DNA from 4 places in the Peribacillus sp. B-H-3 genome. Region 4 is predicted to be linked to each of the others. Evidence: riboswitches for the same ligand, from Rfam matches in the RefSeq annotation. Region 4 holds a riboswitch; each other region holds the start of a gene.
The links. Region 4 has a riboswitch for S-adenosylmethionine ahead of ACN6MY_RS08480 (YezD family protein). Riboswitches for the same ligand answer to the same signal wherever they lie in the genome.
Positions count from the first base shown of each region.

Region 1: another riboswitch for S-adenosylmethionine. It lies ahead of ACN6MY_RS15010 (Fur-regulated basic protein FbpA); the one in region 4 lies ahead of ACN6MY_RS08480 (YezD family protein).
Region 2: another riboswitch for S-adenosylmethionine. It lies ahead of metE (5-methyltetrahydropteroyltriglutamate--homocysteine S-methyltransferase); the one in region 4 lies ahead of ACN6MY_RS08480 (YezD family protein).
Region 3: another riboswitch for S-adenosylmethionine. It lies ahead of ACN6MY_RS15815 (bifunctional homocysteine S-methyltransferase/methylenetetrahydrofolate reductase); the one in region 4 lies ahead of ACN6MY_RS08480 (YezD family protein).

Region 1 covers NZ_CP183879.1:3,010,444-3,014,027, reverse strand. Annotated here, with positions in the region: gene ACN6MY_RS15020 (hypothetical protein) at 1-51, shown strand, start outside; gene ACN6MY_RS15015 (NAD-dependent epimerase/dehydratase family protein) at 312-1,184, shown strand; SAM riboswitch class I at 1,779-1,885, shown strand; gene ACN6MY_RS15010 (Fur-regulated basic protein FbpA) at 1,994-2,149, shown strand; gene ACN6MY_RS15005 (YeiH family protein) at 2,484-3,512, opposite strand.
Region 2 covers NZ_CP183879.1:2,599,059-2,602,642, forward strand. Annotated here, with positions in the region: gene ahpF (alkyl hydroperoxide reductase subunit F) at 1-677, shown strand, start outside; SAM riboswitch class I at 1,226-1,341, shown strand; cobalamin riboswitch at 1,435-1,628, shown strand; gene metE (5-methyltetrahydropteroyltriglutamate--homocysteine S-methyltransferase) at 1,780-3,584, shown strand, end outside.
Region 3 covers NZ_CP183879.1:3,188,563-3,192,146, forward strand. Annotated here, with positions in the region: gene ACN6MY_RS15815 (bifunctional homocysteine S-methyltransferase/methylenetetrahydrofolate reductase) at 1-1,772, opposite strand, end outside; SAM riboswitch class I at 2,001-2,101, opposite strand; gene ACN6MY_RS15820 (class I SAM-dependent methyltransferase) at 2,387-2,995, shown strand; gene ACN6MY_RS15825 (MOSC domain-containing protein) at 3,083-3,584, opposite strand, start outside.
Region 4 covers NZ_CP183879.1:1,711,715-1,715,298, reverse strand. Annotated here, with positions in the region: gene ACN6MY_RS08490 (ABC transporter permease) at 1-268, opposite strand, end outside; gene ACN6MY_RS08485 (M55 family metallopeptidase) at 282-1,106, opposite strand; gene ACN6MY_RS08480 (YezD family protein) at 1,556-1,714, opposite strand; SAM riboswitch class I at 1,940-2,043, opposite strand; gene ACN6MY_RS08475 (amino acid permease) at 2,410-3,584, shown strand, end outside.

The DNA.
Region 1 (3,584 bases), 1.3 Mb from region 4:
GAAGATGCAAAGCTGCTTAAGCCAAGCTTGAATAAAGAAGTAAACGGCTGATTATAAAGCTTAAAAAATCCTGGTGCATCCGGGATTTTTTTTTGCCATCTTGTTATTAATCGTGCAGATGGCAGTATTCGTAAGCGAACTAACTTGTGGGATTTCAAATAGACTGCCAGCTTCTGGGTGTTAATGGTGCCGGAAATGATCTCAATTGGACATAGGGCTATTTTTTGAATAAACTGAATATTAAGTGAGATTTCTCAGGTTTATATGCATAAATGAAAAATACAATTAAGCTGAAAGCAGGGGAGAAGGATATGGAAAAAGCATTGGTACTTGGCGGCACACGTTTTTTTGGAAAGCGGCTAGTAAGCGCTCTTTTGGAAAAAGGAGTGGATGTTACGGTTGCCACAAGGGGTAAAAGCAAAATTTCTTTTGGAGATAAAGTTAAAACTATTTCCTTTGACAGAAATGATGAAAACAGCTTTTTCAGTGCCTTCAAGGATGGCAAGTGGGATGTTGTTTTTGATCAGATTTGCTATACAGCTAAAGATGCCAGGGAAGCAATCAGTGTTTTTGCTGATAAAACAGAACAGTACATATTCACGTCTTCCATGTCAGTGTATGAGTTTTCAGAAGAAATGCTTTCTGAAGGTGATTTTGATCCTTATCATTATAATATTCCGCAAGAACACCAAGATGTTTCTTATGGCGAAGGTAAGAGGCAGGCAGAATCGGTGTTTTGCCAGGAAGCCCCATTCAAAACCGTTTGTGTCAGGTTTCCTATTGTACAGGGAATGAACGATTATACAAATCGGCTAACCTTTCATATTGAAAGAATTGAGGCAGGGAAAGAGATATATTTCAGTAATCCTGAAGCCGCTATTTCTTTCATAACAGAAGAAGAGGCTGGGGAATTTCTATGCTGGGCCGCAAATGCTGGGATTGAAGGCCCAATTAATGCAGTTTCAAACGGCCATCTTACACTAAGGGAAATGCTGGGGCTTATCGAAAACGAAACTGGAAAAAGCTTCATTTTTGCAGATGAAAAAAATCAAGATAATGAATCACCTTATAATTTACCTGTTACATGGGTAATGAGCAATAAAAAAGCAAAAGAACTAGGATTTGCATTTACTGATGTCAATGTGTGGCTGCCGGGGCTAATTCATGATGTGCACCGAAAATAAATAAGTACATGAAAAAAGCCTGATTTCTCAAAAAAAAGGAGATTTCCGGCTTTTTTTAGGCTCTTTTTTTATAGATTGCTGTTATTTGAGGAGTTCTTTGATGCGATTGCATTTTAAATTCGGGTCTATGGTGCAGAAATCAGCCGCCCTGTTGCAGCAGAAAAATTGTATGAAAACAGCCTTTTTATATAAAGGCCAACAAGGAAATCGCAGCAGCCTCGCGGTTTATGAAGGCTATTTTTGAGTAGTAAAATTTACAGAATAAAAAGTCCTGCCAAAAAGTATTGACAGATGAATGCCGTGCTTTTATTATAAGGAATGTAAAAGCGCATACTAAGAAATTCCAAAAAGCAAAGGGGTAAAATATAATGGCATTCGAGTTAGTCTTTAATATTATATATATGCTTTTTTCTTCTAACAAAGATAAAAAGAAATAATATAATACGGGATTTTCTCCTCAAACAATCAAGACAAAGAGAATGAAGATCAAAGAAAGCAAATCTTTATTCTTTACTTAGTGAAGATGTTTTCCCTTTGCTGCCGCTTTCAAGAAAAGCAAAAACATAAGAATTTACTGCTCCATAATTTCATACCGGCTTATCAAGAGAGGCGGAGGGACTAGGCCCTGTGAAACCTCGGCAGCGGACTCCTTTATAGAGTACTGTGCCAATTCCAGCAAGCGTATGCTTGAAAGATAAGAAGAGAATATCATTGTGCATCCGCCTCTTCTTACATTTTGTAAGAAGAGGCTTTTATTTTGGCACCAAGACTGCATTACATGTAATACAGAGAAAGGAGCTGGAAACTCTATGGCTAACCAAACAGCAGAAGCGAGGAAAAGCTGTTTGATTGATACCTTGATCAATCATGGAATATATAAGAAAAACAACGTACATTTATTTCAGCTGACACTTTTGGAACTCGAAGATGAATATGCTAATATTATTGGGAAAAGTGCAGAATAACGGGCTCAATGGGAACATGCCTGTTTTACTGTACCACTATAAGTTGGCACAGTAATAAATGTTGTGTTTTCAGTAAATTGGAACCCTGCATGTAGAGATGTGGAAGTGTTTTTGCAGGAATTCAGTTATTTAACGCGCGTTCCTCCTATGTTTTTGACTCCTTAAGGCCTCGTTGAACCAATTCCCATTACTCCCCGCCACTTGTCATATTTCTTGGGATAGCCTAATAGGTCAGTTATTTCAGCAATTCTATTCCTTCTTTTCCCGTCGTTTATGGCAAGACAGATTCAACAAGGTTAAATCAACACAGGTTAATCTGTGTAGGCAAGAGCAATTAAACTAAATGGAAGAGGTGTATTAAATAATATCCAAGGAATGAAAGCAAGAGGGATCCTATTAAACCAGCTGCGAAAGAAGGAAGCCCTAACCGCTTGAATGCTGAGAGATCAACACTAAGACCGAGACCTGCCATTGCCATTGCAATAAGCATATAAGCCGCCAAAACAGCAAACCTTGATATATAATCAGAAAAAATCCCTAATGTATGGACGGAGCTTGCGGCTATAAAGCCGATAATAAACCATGGTACAGGGAGTTTTCTCCAGTCTCTTTTACTCTGTTCAGGAGCTTTGCTTTTCATAAAAAATCCGATCAGAAGAGCAACAGGAACGAGTAATGCTACCCTGGTCAGTTTAACGATGACAGCTAAATCTACAGCATTCTTTCCCGCAGGGGCGGCTGCAGCAATAACATGGGCAATTTCGTGCAGAGTGCTGCCGGCAAATATTCCATAAGCATGAGGTGAGAGGCCTAGTACTGGATAAAGTAAGGTATAAATCAAAGTAAAAATGGTGCCTAAAATGGCAACAGTAGCTGCTGCTATGGCAGTTACCTCATCTTTTGCTTTAATTTGGGCCGCGATTGCAACTACTGCAGCAGCACCGCATATGGCTGTTCCGCAAGCAGTCAGTACGGCAAGCTCCTTCCCGGCTTTGAACCACCGTGACAGCGAGTATACAGCGGCTAGCGTGAAAGCAATATGTATTGCAGCAAGTAAGAACACCATTGGCCCTGCATGCAGGATATCTGCCAGGTTTAATCTCATGCCGAGCAGAATGATTCCGGTCCGGAGCAATTTTTTGCTTGAAAAATTGGTCCCTGCTCTAATATTTGGAGGAACTGCAGCGGACGCCCTCCAGAGGACCCCAATCAGTATGCTAATGACTAATTGTCCTAATATACTCAAAAATGGAAGCTGCGATAAGTATTTCGCAGCTATGGCAATAAACAGGGTTAGCCCTATACCCAGGAAAAAACCTGAGGTGCTTCGGCCGTATAATTTTTTCAATAGTGTCCACTCCAAACAGATGTTTATAAGTATACTGTAAACGTATTAGTATCATAAGTTAAATATATTTAATCTATAGTAATCATT
Region 2 (3,584 bases), 890 kb from region 4:
GTGCCAAGCGGTTAGAAAAGAAGGACCTCGTCGAACTTGAACTAGATAACGGTGCTGTCCTGAAGAGTAAAACCGTAATCCTTTCAACGGGTGCCCGCTGGCGCAAAGTTGGCGTACCAGGTGAAGAAGAGTTCAAGAATAAAGGTGTAGCATATTGTCCGCATTGTGATGGTCCGCTTTTTGCAGGAAAGCATGTGGCGGTTATCGGCGGGGGAAATTCCGGCATTGAAGCGGCAATTGACCTCGCAGGCATCGTGAAACATGTAACTGTTCTTGAATTTATGCCAGAACTGAAGGCTGATGCTGTACTGCAAGAACGACTTTACAGCCTGCCTAATGTAACAGTTCTAAAAAATGTTCAAACAAAAGAGATTACCGGAACTGATAAAGTAAACGGCATTTCCTACATTGAGCGGGATACAGGAACCGTTCAGCGGGTTGAATTAGAAGGTGTGTTTGTTCAGATTGGCCTTGTGCCAAATACCGACTGGCTAGGCGATGCCGTTGAACTCACTCGCTTCGGTGAAATTGTTGTTGATAAGCAAGGTGCTACAAACCTAGATGGAGTGTTTGCTGCAGGCGACTGTACAAATAGTGCATATAAACAGATTATTATTTCTATGGGATCAGGTGCGACTGCAGCTTTAGGCGCATTCGATTACCTCATCCGCAACTAATTACATGTAAGAAAGCCGTTTCGCTATCTGTTTGATAGCAACCGGCTTTCTTTTTTTTGCATACTGTAAACTTCATGGAATGCTCTGCATAAATCTGTAAAAGAAAAGGGATAAAGCCCAGAGATGGTTAATCATCCCTGTATAGGACGCAAATTATGTCAGTTGCATATTATCTCTCAGATAGGGGTTTATTATTCTAGGAACCCTAGAAAACGATATAGCATTATCACCATATAGACTGAATTACATATTGGGAGCTTAACGACTTTCCACCTTAAATTTTCCTGGCATTCTGCACACTTTAGCTTTGTTGAATAACATTCAAATAGGCTTTTTCGTAAAGAGTGTTGTCTTTTAAATGGGACGAGGTTAAATTTACTTTTTATGGTATTATATTTACAAGAGTTTATTCAGCCAAACTAGCAGGTTAGTTGCATATTATTTGAAAATGTCGGCGGTACCCCAAGAGGAAATACAATCTTAATTTGACAGAATCTTTTTGCAATGCTAATATTTCTAATTAATTAGATGACGAAAAGATGTTTAAACTCTTATTCAGAGAGGTGGAGGGACTGGCCCGTTTGAAGCCAGGCAACCATTCAATTTGTCTTATTGGAGAAGGGGCTAGTTCCTGCAAAGCGATTGAGGCTTTGAGAAATAAGAGAGGTTACTGGCAAATAAGGCCTCTCTATTTATAAATGAAAAGGTTTTTATTTTTTACTACAGGATTTTGATTCCGTTATTTTCCCATAAAAACTTAATAAAGAATGCATCAGGTGCTGTGCAAAGTCTTGCTCAGCTTAAAAGGGAAGTCCGGTGAAATTCCGGCACGGTCCCGCCACTGTAAAGGAGAGCGACTTATCCGTTTACCACTGTTTCTGGAATGAAATGGGAAGGTGATAAGAGCGATGATTCTAAGTCAGGAAACCTGCCTGTTGTATGCACTTGTACTCTACGGACGATAGGGAAGTGATTATACGTGTTGAGAAAACCAGAAGGTCTCAACTCTAGTTAACGATGCGTAAAAATCTCCCTTTTCTACTAATAGGGAGATTTTTTTAGTTGAGGTCAAATTCATATAAGAAGGAGTTGTGTTTAAAAGATGAGCAAGGTTAAAAGTTCTAATTTAGGTTATCCAAGAATCGGTGAAAATAGGGAGTGGAAAAGAGTGATTGAACGGTTTTGGGCTGGGAAACTCGAACAAGAGGATTTCTTGGCACAAATAGAGGGTATTCGTCTTAACCATCTGTGTAAACAAAAAGAAAAAGGCATTGATCTTATTCCTGTTGGTGACTTTAGCCTGTATGATCATGTGCTCGATACGGCTATGATGTTCGGGTTAGTTCCCAAGCGATTTGAATACAGTGGGGGGAAAGTACCGCTTAAAACATACTTTGATATCGCACGAGGGACAAAAGAGGCCGTTGCTTCTGAAATGACCAAATGGTTTAATACCAACTATCACTATATTGTTCCGGAGCTTGAAGATGCAGTACCTGCTCTTGTTGATAATCGACCTCTCCATTTCTATAGAGAAGCCAAACAAAAATTAGATATTGAAGGTAAACCTGTGATACTAGGGCCTGTTACATTTGTAAAACTTTCAAAAGGTTATAACAAGGATGAGTTTAAAACGGTCATTGAGTCATTTATCCCCCTTTATTCGGAGGTACTCCGTGAATTACAAGAAGAAGGTGTACAGTGGATACAAATCGATGAGCCTATTTTGTCTACGACCCTATCTAAAGAAGAGGTTGCGTTATTTCATCATGTTTATGCCAGATTACATAAAGCAGCACCTGATATACGGGTGATCTTACAAACCTACTTTGAAGGTATCGACCATTACGAAGAAGTCATTTCCCTGCCTGTTCAGGGAATTGGACTTGATTTTGTACATGACAATGGACAGAATCTCACTTCTATACAGATGTATGGTTTCCCGAAAGACAAGGTACTCGCAGCTGGAGTCATCAATGGCCGAAACATCTGGCGTGCAGATCTTGATAAAAAATTTTCCCTTTTAAAAGAAATTGAGTCCTATGTTTCTAAAGAACAGTTGATTATACAGCCATCTTCAAGCCTGCTGCACACACCTGTGACAGTGAAAAATGAAGTAGGTCTTGAAGTGATATTGAAGGAAGCCTTATCATTTGCTGATGAGAAATTAAGTGAAGTGAATATTTTAATGAAAGGGATACAAAACGGAAAAGACAGTATCCAAGAAGAGATCTCATCCAGTCAGAATGCGATCTTGTTGTTAAATGAGCTGTCATCAAAAAATAGGCTGGAAGTTAACGAAAACATGGCGAAGTCACAAACATTAAAAATAGAACGCAAGGCATCATTTCAGGAACGCCAAATCATTCAAGAGAAGTTTTTTCAACTTCCTCTTCTGCCAACCACAACGATTGGCAGTTTTCCTCAAACTCAAGCAGTGAAAAAACACCGTTTACAGTGTCGGAAGGGGGAAATAAGTAATCATCAATATGATAGCTTTATTAAAGAAGAAATTCATCGGTGGATTAACATCCAAGAAAAAATTGGATTAGACGTCTTTGTCCATGGTGAATTTGAACGTACAGATATGGTTGAGTATTTTGGTGAAAAACTGGATGGATTTCAAATGACCACATTAGGATGGGTTCAATCCTATGGATCTCGTTGTGTAAAACCTCCAGTTATTTATGGTGATGTGTCTTATCGTGAACCAATGACGCTTAAAGAAACCTTGTATGCCCAGTCACTAACAGACAAACCCGTGAAAGGAATGCTGACGGGACCCGTCACCATATTGAATTGGTCATTTGTAAGAGAAGATATTCCACGCGATGAAGTCGCCAATCAAATCGCTCTTACTCTTCAAAAAGAAGTGGAAATTCTAGAGAGAAGTGGAATCCATATGAT
Region 3 (3,584 bases), 1.5 Mb from region 4:
ATTTCATACCTCATAAACGGAGTAATTAAATAAATTCCTTGAAACTTAGCCATCGCCGCATCTGCCAAAGATTTAGCAATGGCAAGCCCCTCATTCCTGGCAAGCAGCGGATTGCTGCCGGCAGCAGCCATGGCACGGCGCACATCATCCGGGAGTGTAATGCCCGGTATTTCATTATGAATAAATTCAGCATTTCTGGCACTTGTCAGCGGCATGATGCCTGCAAAAACAGGTGTATCAAGATGTTTGGTCGCTTCATATACTTCTTCCATCTGGTTTACGGAATAAATCGGCTGTGTCAGGAAGGATTGTGCGCCGCAGATAATTTTCTTTTCCATTCTTTGTACAGCTTTGTCGAGATACTTAACGTTAGGGTTAAATGCTGCAGCAATTTTAAAATGGGATTGCTGCCCAAGGCTTTGCCCCGAAAACGATAAACCCTCATTGAACTGCTTGACGAGGCTGATCAAATCGAAAGAAGAAAGGTCATAAACAGAAGTAGCTCCCGGAAAATCGCCAATTTTGGACGGATCGCCAGTCACAACAAGCAGTTCATTCAGCCCCAGCGTTTGGAGTCCCATCAAATGAGACTGCAGGCCAATCAGGTTTCTGTCCCTGCAGGTCAGATGTATCAGCGGATTGGCCCCCATCTGGTTTTTCAGCATTACACCAAGAGCTGCATTGCTTATTCTCGGCGTTGCGAGCGAGTTGTCAGCAAGGGTAACGGAATCAGCACCTGCATCCAAAAGTGCCTTAGCTCCATTCATAAAAGGTTCAATTCCGAGCTTCTTTGGCGGGTCAAGCTCAACGAGAACCGTCCGTTTTCTTTTAGCCAGCTGGTGCAGTGCTGGTGTTTTATCATCAGTTATCTCGATGATTTCTATCTTTCTGGCCTTAATTTCTTTTTGTGTAACAGGAGGGATAATGCCAAGCTTCTTTTTTACTTCCGCAATATGAAGTGGAGTTGTTCCGCAGCATCCGCCAATTACTGCTGCCCCCTGTTCCCTGAGCTTTAAGGCACTTGAGCCAAAGTATTCCGGCACGGCTTCATATATCAGCCTGCCATCGATATATTCGGGGAGGCTTGCATTCGGATAAACGGATATCGGCGTGCTCTTCATAAGGGGAACTTCTTCTAGGGAGCGGATCATATGATGCGGTCCAAGCCTGCAGTTTATGCCTGCAACATCAGCACCCAGCTGTTCAATTCTTTGAAATGCTTCATTTAAATGAATGCCGTTTTGCATGTATCCAATTTCATGCAATGTAACATTGGAGATGATAGGAAGATCTGTTTCTTTCCTGGCAATCGGCAGCACGGTTTCCAGCTCTTCGAGGTCATAAAAAGTTTCAAGAATCAGACCATCAGGCCCTTCCATAAGAATACTGTAAAGCTGCTCACGAAAGCTGCGTTTTATCTCCTCCATGCTAAGATCATTTTTCCTTATGCTCCGCAAAGCCCCAATCGTTCCAAATACAAATGCTTTTCCTTCCGAGGCCTTCCTTGCGATTGCAACTCCATTGCGATTAATGGTGCTTACTTCATCTTCAAGGCCGTACCGCTTCAGTTTATGATAGTTTGCACCGTAGGTATTGGATTGCAGAATATCGGCCCCAGCTTCTAAATAGGCCCTGTGAATAGTTTCTATTTGGCCGGGTTCAGTAGAATTAAGCTCCTCATAGCAATGATCAATTCCATGGGAATACAGCAATGTTCCCATGGCTCCCTCCCCGATAAGCACCCGTTTTTTCAGCTCGCTCCGGAAATCCATATGACACCTTCTTTCAATATTTGTGTGTAATTAATAAGTGCTTACTGTATACTTGGCTGTTGCTCTCCGCTAAAGGTTGGAAGACTTCCGAGGACGCGCTGCTCCCCCGTGAATCAAGCCCATCCATTCCAATAATAAAGTGCAGGAATTTGCAATGAACCATAACAATGGTCTTCGAAAATAAAATAAAAACAGGCCTTCTTGGAAGAAGGCCTGTTTCAAACATTCTCCTCATCTATCAAGCTTCTGCTTGCTGGATTTAGCACCATGGCAATATGCCGGTTGCTGAGGCTTCATGGGGCCAGTCCCTCCACCTCTCTCGATAAGATATGTAATTTTAATATTCAAAAAAATTAATTACATTTAATTTACATGATTAAGCAGCCAATTTCAAGGCTTTATGGAAAATAGTATGTATATCCTTCTAAAAAACCAGGCACTATACCCGCTCCTGCTCTTTTCTGCTTCTGGCCATCGCTTAACCTTACTATCCCTGTGAGCACATCAGGGGAAGTATTAAAGACAAAAAAACTAAAAAAATCAGCACCATGTTTACCAAAAGCTGCAGAAGTGAATAACAAAACTATAATTGCAAGGAGAAAGGAGGCATTTTTTTGATTGAAATTTTAGCTAAGCAATTCCGCAGGCCAGACGGACTATTAGGAAGGCTTGCCGGAAAAATAATGCTGTTCGAAAACCGCAGGATTAACCGCTGGACCATTGACCTATTGAATATAAAGCCCGGGGATTATCTTCTTGAGATTGGATTTGGGCCAGGATATGCGATAAAGGAAATTTTTCGCAGGCACCATAATGTGAAAATAGATGGAATTGATGTCTCAGTGTCCATGACTAAGGAAGCAGAAAAGAGAAATTCAAAAAATGCAGAAGAAGGAAGGCTTCAGCTATACAGCGGGGATGTGTCAGATTTCAAACAGGATTTATACAGATACGACAAGGTTTTTTCTGTTAATAACTATCCCCTTTGGAAAAATCCCAAGAAGGAATTAATCAGGATTCACCATTTGATGAAGGATGGAGGAACCATCGCCATCACTGTACAGCCAAGAGAGGAAGACGCTTCCCGGGAAAAAGCCCTGTCTCATGCCATAGAAATTGAACAAGCACTCTTTCATGCCGGATTCCGCAGCATCTCTGTTAAGTTCAAGAAAATCCGCCCTCAATTAACGGTATGTGTTACTGCCCATTGCAAAAAGAATTAAAAAAATTCAAGGTGTTATAAGAGCTCACTGATTTTAACGGAATCGCTGAGCTCTTGTCCCTTAAACAAACTTTATCTTAGAGGAATATTAAGAAAGCCTTTTTTTCAGCTTTTTCTTCCAGTCTTCTGCAAGTCCTTCTGCGGAAATCAGTTCCTCTGCGGCTGCCAAGCCTCCCTCCTGGTGCAGAAGGATTCTGGATGCCTTTAACACGGTAATTGGCTTTTGTGCGCGGTGCAGTAAAGTTATATCATCATTTTGATTGATTGTGCCAGCATCAATCATTTTTGCAAAATAACCTGTATAGCACGTGTCCAAAATGCGCTTTAAGAATTGAGGTTCTTTATTGAAATAAGAAATCGTGGAGCATGGCACCCTTCCTTGTGTTACCTGGACTGCAGCACTGCTGCCAATTCTGAAAATATCACCGATGCATACTTCTTCTTCCTTCATTCCATGAACGGTCAGATTTTCCCCAAAAGCAGGCATCGTAATGGTTTTCTGGAATTCTTCCTCCCATCGGGAATAGTGTTCTGCAGGGTAAAAGCATACAGCGCGTTCAGGTCCGCCATGGTACACCGGATTGCCTACT
Region 4 (3,584 bases):
GCATATCGTTTACTGTCTGTGAAGGTTTTTTTATGGATGGGCCGAAGTCTAAAACCGCAAGCGATTTTAAATAGGCACCATATTGGACATAAAGTGGATCATCTAAATGGTAAAAAGCTTTCAAGTTTTTTTGGACAGCTTCATTTGTAGCTCTTTCTTCATTAAATGGCGACCCCGGGATAGAATGCATAAGAAAAAAAGTCATGGTTACTATCAGCCAAAGAGTCACAATCATGGAAACAAGCCTTTTGATTATGTATGATTTCATCTAAAAGCTCCCCTTAACAAAATGTAGTTCTCATCGCTAATTCTGTCATGACAAGCATAGCCTGGTAAGCTTCAAGGATATCCTTCGACTGAAAACGGACAGTTGCAGTGCCGGGGACGATTTCCGTGCCTGGCATCAGGTTCGCCCATTCGGCTTCACCGTAATTAGAAAATTCAATGGATAGCAGAGGGCGATCCGGCGGAGAAAGCGGTTTCACTTTATCTTTGTTTTTTATCGCATATGCCGTTTTTTCGCGGAGAAGTCCAGCCGCCTTCGCAGGAGTCAATGATTTTACCGCTGACCGGGAAATACTTTCTTTTACTGTAACAGTTGTGATATTTGGAATCAGCTGTTCAGCTTCAAATGCGGCCCTGTCATCTCCAGCCGACATGATTACTGGGACATCGTAATATCCGGCGACATATGCGTTAAATCCCAATTCACCAACTGGTGTATCATTAATAAAGAAATTCCTCACTCCAAAAATCATGCTATGGGACATAACCCCCTTCATTGCTGCACGTGCATGATACCCCACAAACATGGCTCCCGTATATGTATCATCGAGTCCCTGAACCATGGAAAACGGCTTTACATCTCCTGTAATCAACTGTGTTTCAGGATGGAGCCTTTCGATAAGCAAATTGTTCATCTTAGAGTGGCTGTCATTGACGACCACCTCATTTGCGCCTTCTTCAAAAGCAGCAGAAACTACACTATTTGCTTCATCCGTCATAATGAGCCGGCTTCGTTCATAATTGTGCTGAGAAGAGTCAACATGAGTATGGTCGGCTAGACCAGTGATTCCCTCCATATCGACAGACACATATAACTTCATCCCCAAATCCACTCTCCTTTTAAAATGTTATAATTTTCTTAAAATTATAAATTATAATACTATTTCTTGCAAACCAAATCTGGCTCTATTAATAGCATTAGCCTACAGAAAAAGCTGCTAACATGGGGTTTTTTCTTTCAGATAAAAAATTTCCAATCCCTGTCTTCATTACTTTATTATCTCGAAATAAAAATTGGTATCGCTTACATACCCTTTCGAACCAACAAAACCTATAAGAAAAAACTGAATTGCGCTTTCTTCTGCATGAAGCAAAAGGCTGTTTTCATAAACTTTGCTGCTATGTAACAAGGCGGTTAATTTCCTCTCCAGGATGCTCCAATCAAACCGGTTAACAATGGGCTCGCTTCACAGAACTCATTAAAAAACATTCATTAAGAAAAATTTCCAAACAAAAAAAAGAGCTGCCTTCCAGAGAAGGCGCTCCTTGTTCAATTCTTTCTTTCATTTTGTTTTTTGATGATTGGAAAACGCTTTTTCTCAGTGGTATCAATCTGTGTAATTTCTCCATCATGAACCGTAATCAGGATGGAGCCGAATTCCAATTCTTTAAGACTTGAAAGAATATATTTTATTTTTGATTCATCCATTTTCACGGCTCCCCCTTATGTATATACACACTTTTCACTCATTAGCCCATCACCTGCAGGTCCCCCGGGCAAGCATAAATCTGTTTTGTTCCTGATACTCCTAACCTGATTTCAGTCGGAATTCCTTCACGATTCAGCATTTGCAAAAGCCATGACTGAGCTTTACAGAGCAAAAAATAAACCCCTTCATATTTAAAGAAGAGGTTTATGCCTTAATAAGGTCTCTTCTTATCTCCCAGACTCACGCCTGCTGGAGTTGGCACAGTATTCTCCATGAATCTGCTGCCGAGGCTTCAAAGGGCCAGTCCCTCCACCTCTCTGGATAAGCTTTCAATGTAATATATTCAATTATCATCTTAATATTTACAATACTTATCAAAAAACTTGGTTTTTTAGATATTTACAGAATAAATCCGCAGCTGATTTTTGTCAATTTAAATTCACGGAAAAATCAGCTTTTTTCTTCGTTATTAATATTTTACAATCATGATAGTAAAATTCATATTACACATTTTTTCCCATCTTCCTCAAATATAAAGCAAATTCCCTTTAATTACCCATTAACTCTTTAGTGATTTATCTGTTTATCACTTTACCAAACTAAAATATTATTATATACTACTAAAGTAATAAAACATGTACTTATCTTTTTCCTTATTAACATATAAATGAACTCAGCAGAAAGGTCGATTATTATGCAAAATAAAAAATGGGGAATGTGGGTATTGGCTACATTCGTTATTGGAAATATGGTTGGCGGCGGGGTTTTTATGCTGCCCTCGAATCTGGCACAGCAATCAAGTTCCTTGGGATCTTCAATAGCCTGGGGCATTACAGGAATTGGCGTATTTTTAATTGCTTTAGTTTTTGGGAATCTGGCAATCAGAAAACCTGAACTAAAGGCAGGGCCCCAAAGCTATGCACAAGCTTTGTTTTCATCTTCCCCCAGAGCCGGAAGGGCAGCGGGGTACAGTATGGCATGGGGATATTGGGCGGCAAACTGGGCGGCCACTGCTTCTGTCATTATATCCTTCGCAGGTTATCTATCTGCATTCTTTCCAATTATGCAAAGCACTAAGCCGCTATTTGACCTGGGATCATCTACTATAGAACTGGGTAAGTTCATCACCTTTATGGTTTGCACAGTCATGTTATGGGGCATTCAAGCCATTTTGGCAAAAAACTTTAACAGCGCCGGCACAATGAATCTTACTACAACCATTGCCAAGGTGCTCGGCTTTGCGCTTTTCATTATCGTGACAGTTTTCATTTTTGATGCAGCCAACCTTGGAAACGGCAAGGCATTCATTGATGCAAAAGGCAATGTTCTCTCTCTGGGAAGCCAAGTGAATCATGCAGCAATCTCAACGCTCTGGGCATTCATCGGCATAGAATCAGCAGTTATGCTGTCAAACAGGGCCAAATCACAGCATGATGTTAAAAAAGCAACCATTATTGGCCTTATCGTCTCTTTAGTTATTTATGTAGGCATTACACTTCTCACGATGGGAGCATTGCCTCATGACCAATTAAGCCACTCTGAAAAGCCGTTAGTTGATGCACTAGAGGCAGCAATGGGACATCAGGGAGCCACCGTAATGGCAATCCTTGCACTTATTTCCCTTCTAGGTTCAACGATTGGCTGGATCGTTGTCAGCTCGGAGGTTCCCTATCAGGCTGCCAAGGATAAATTATTTCCTGCTTTTTTTGCCAAAACAAATAAAAAAGGAAGTCCAATCCGTTCTTTGACCTTAACCAATATCATGACACAGGTTTTCTTGTTCACTACCATTTCCGGCACAATAGGAAAAGCCTATAATTTTGTCATAGTCGTGGCTACACTAGCCTATCTGATTCCGTATCTGGTTTC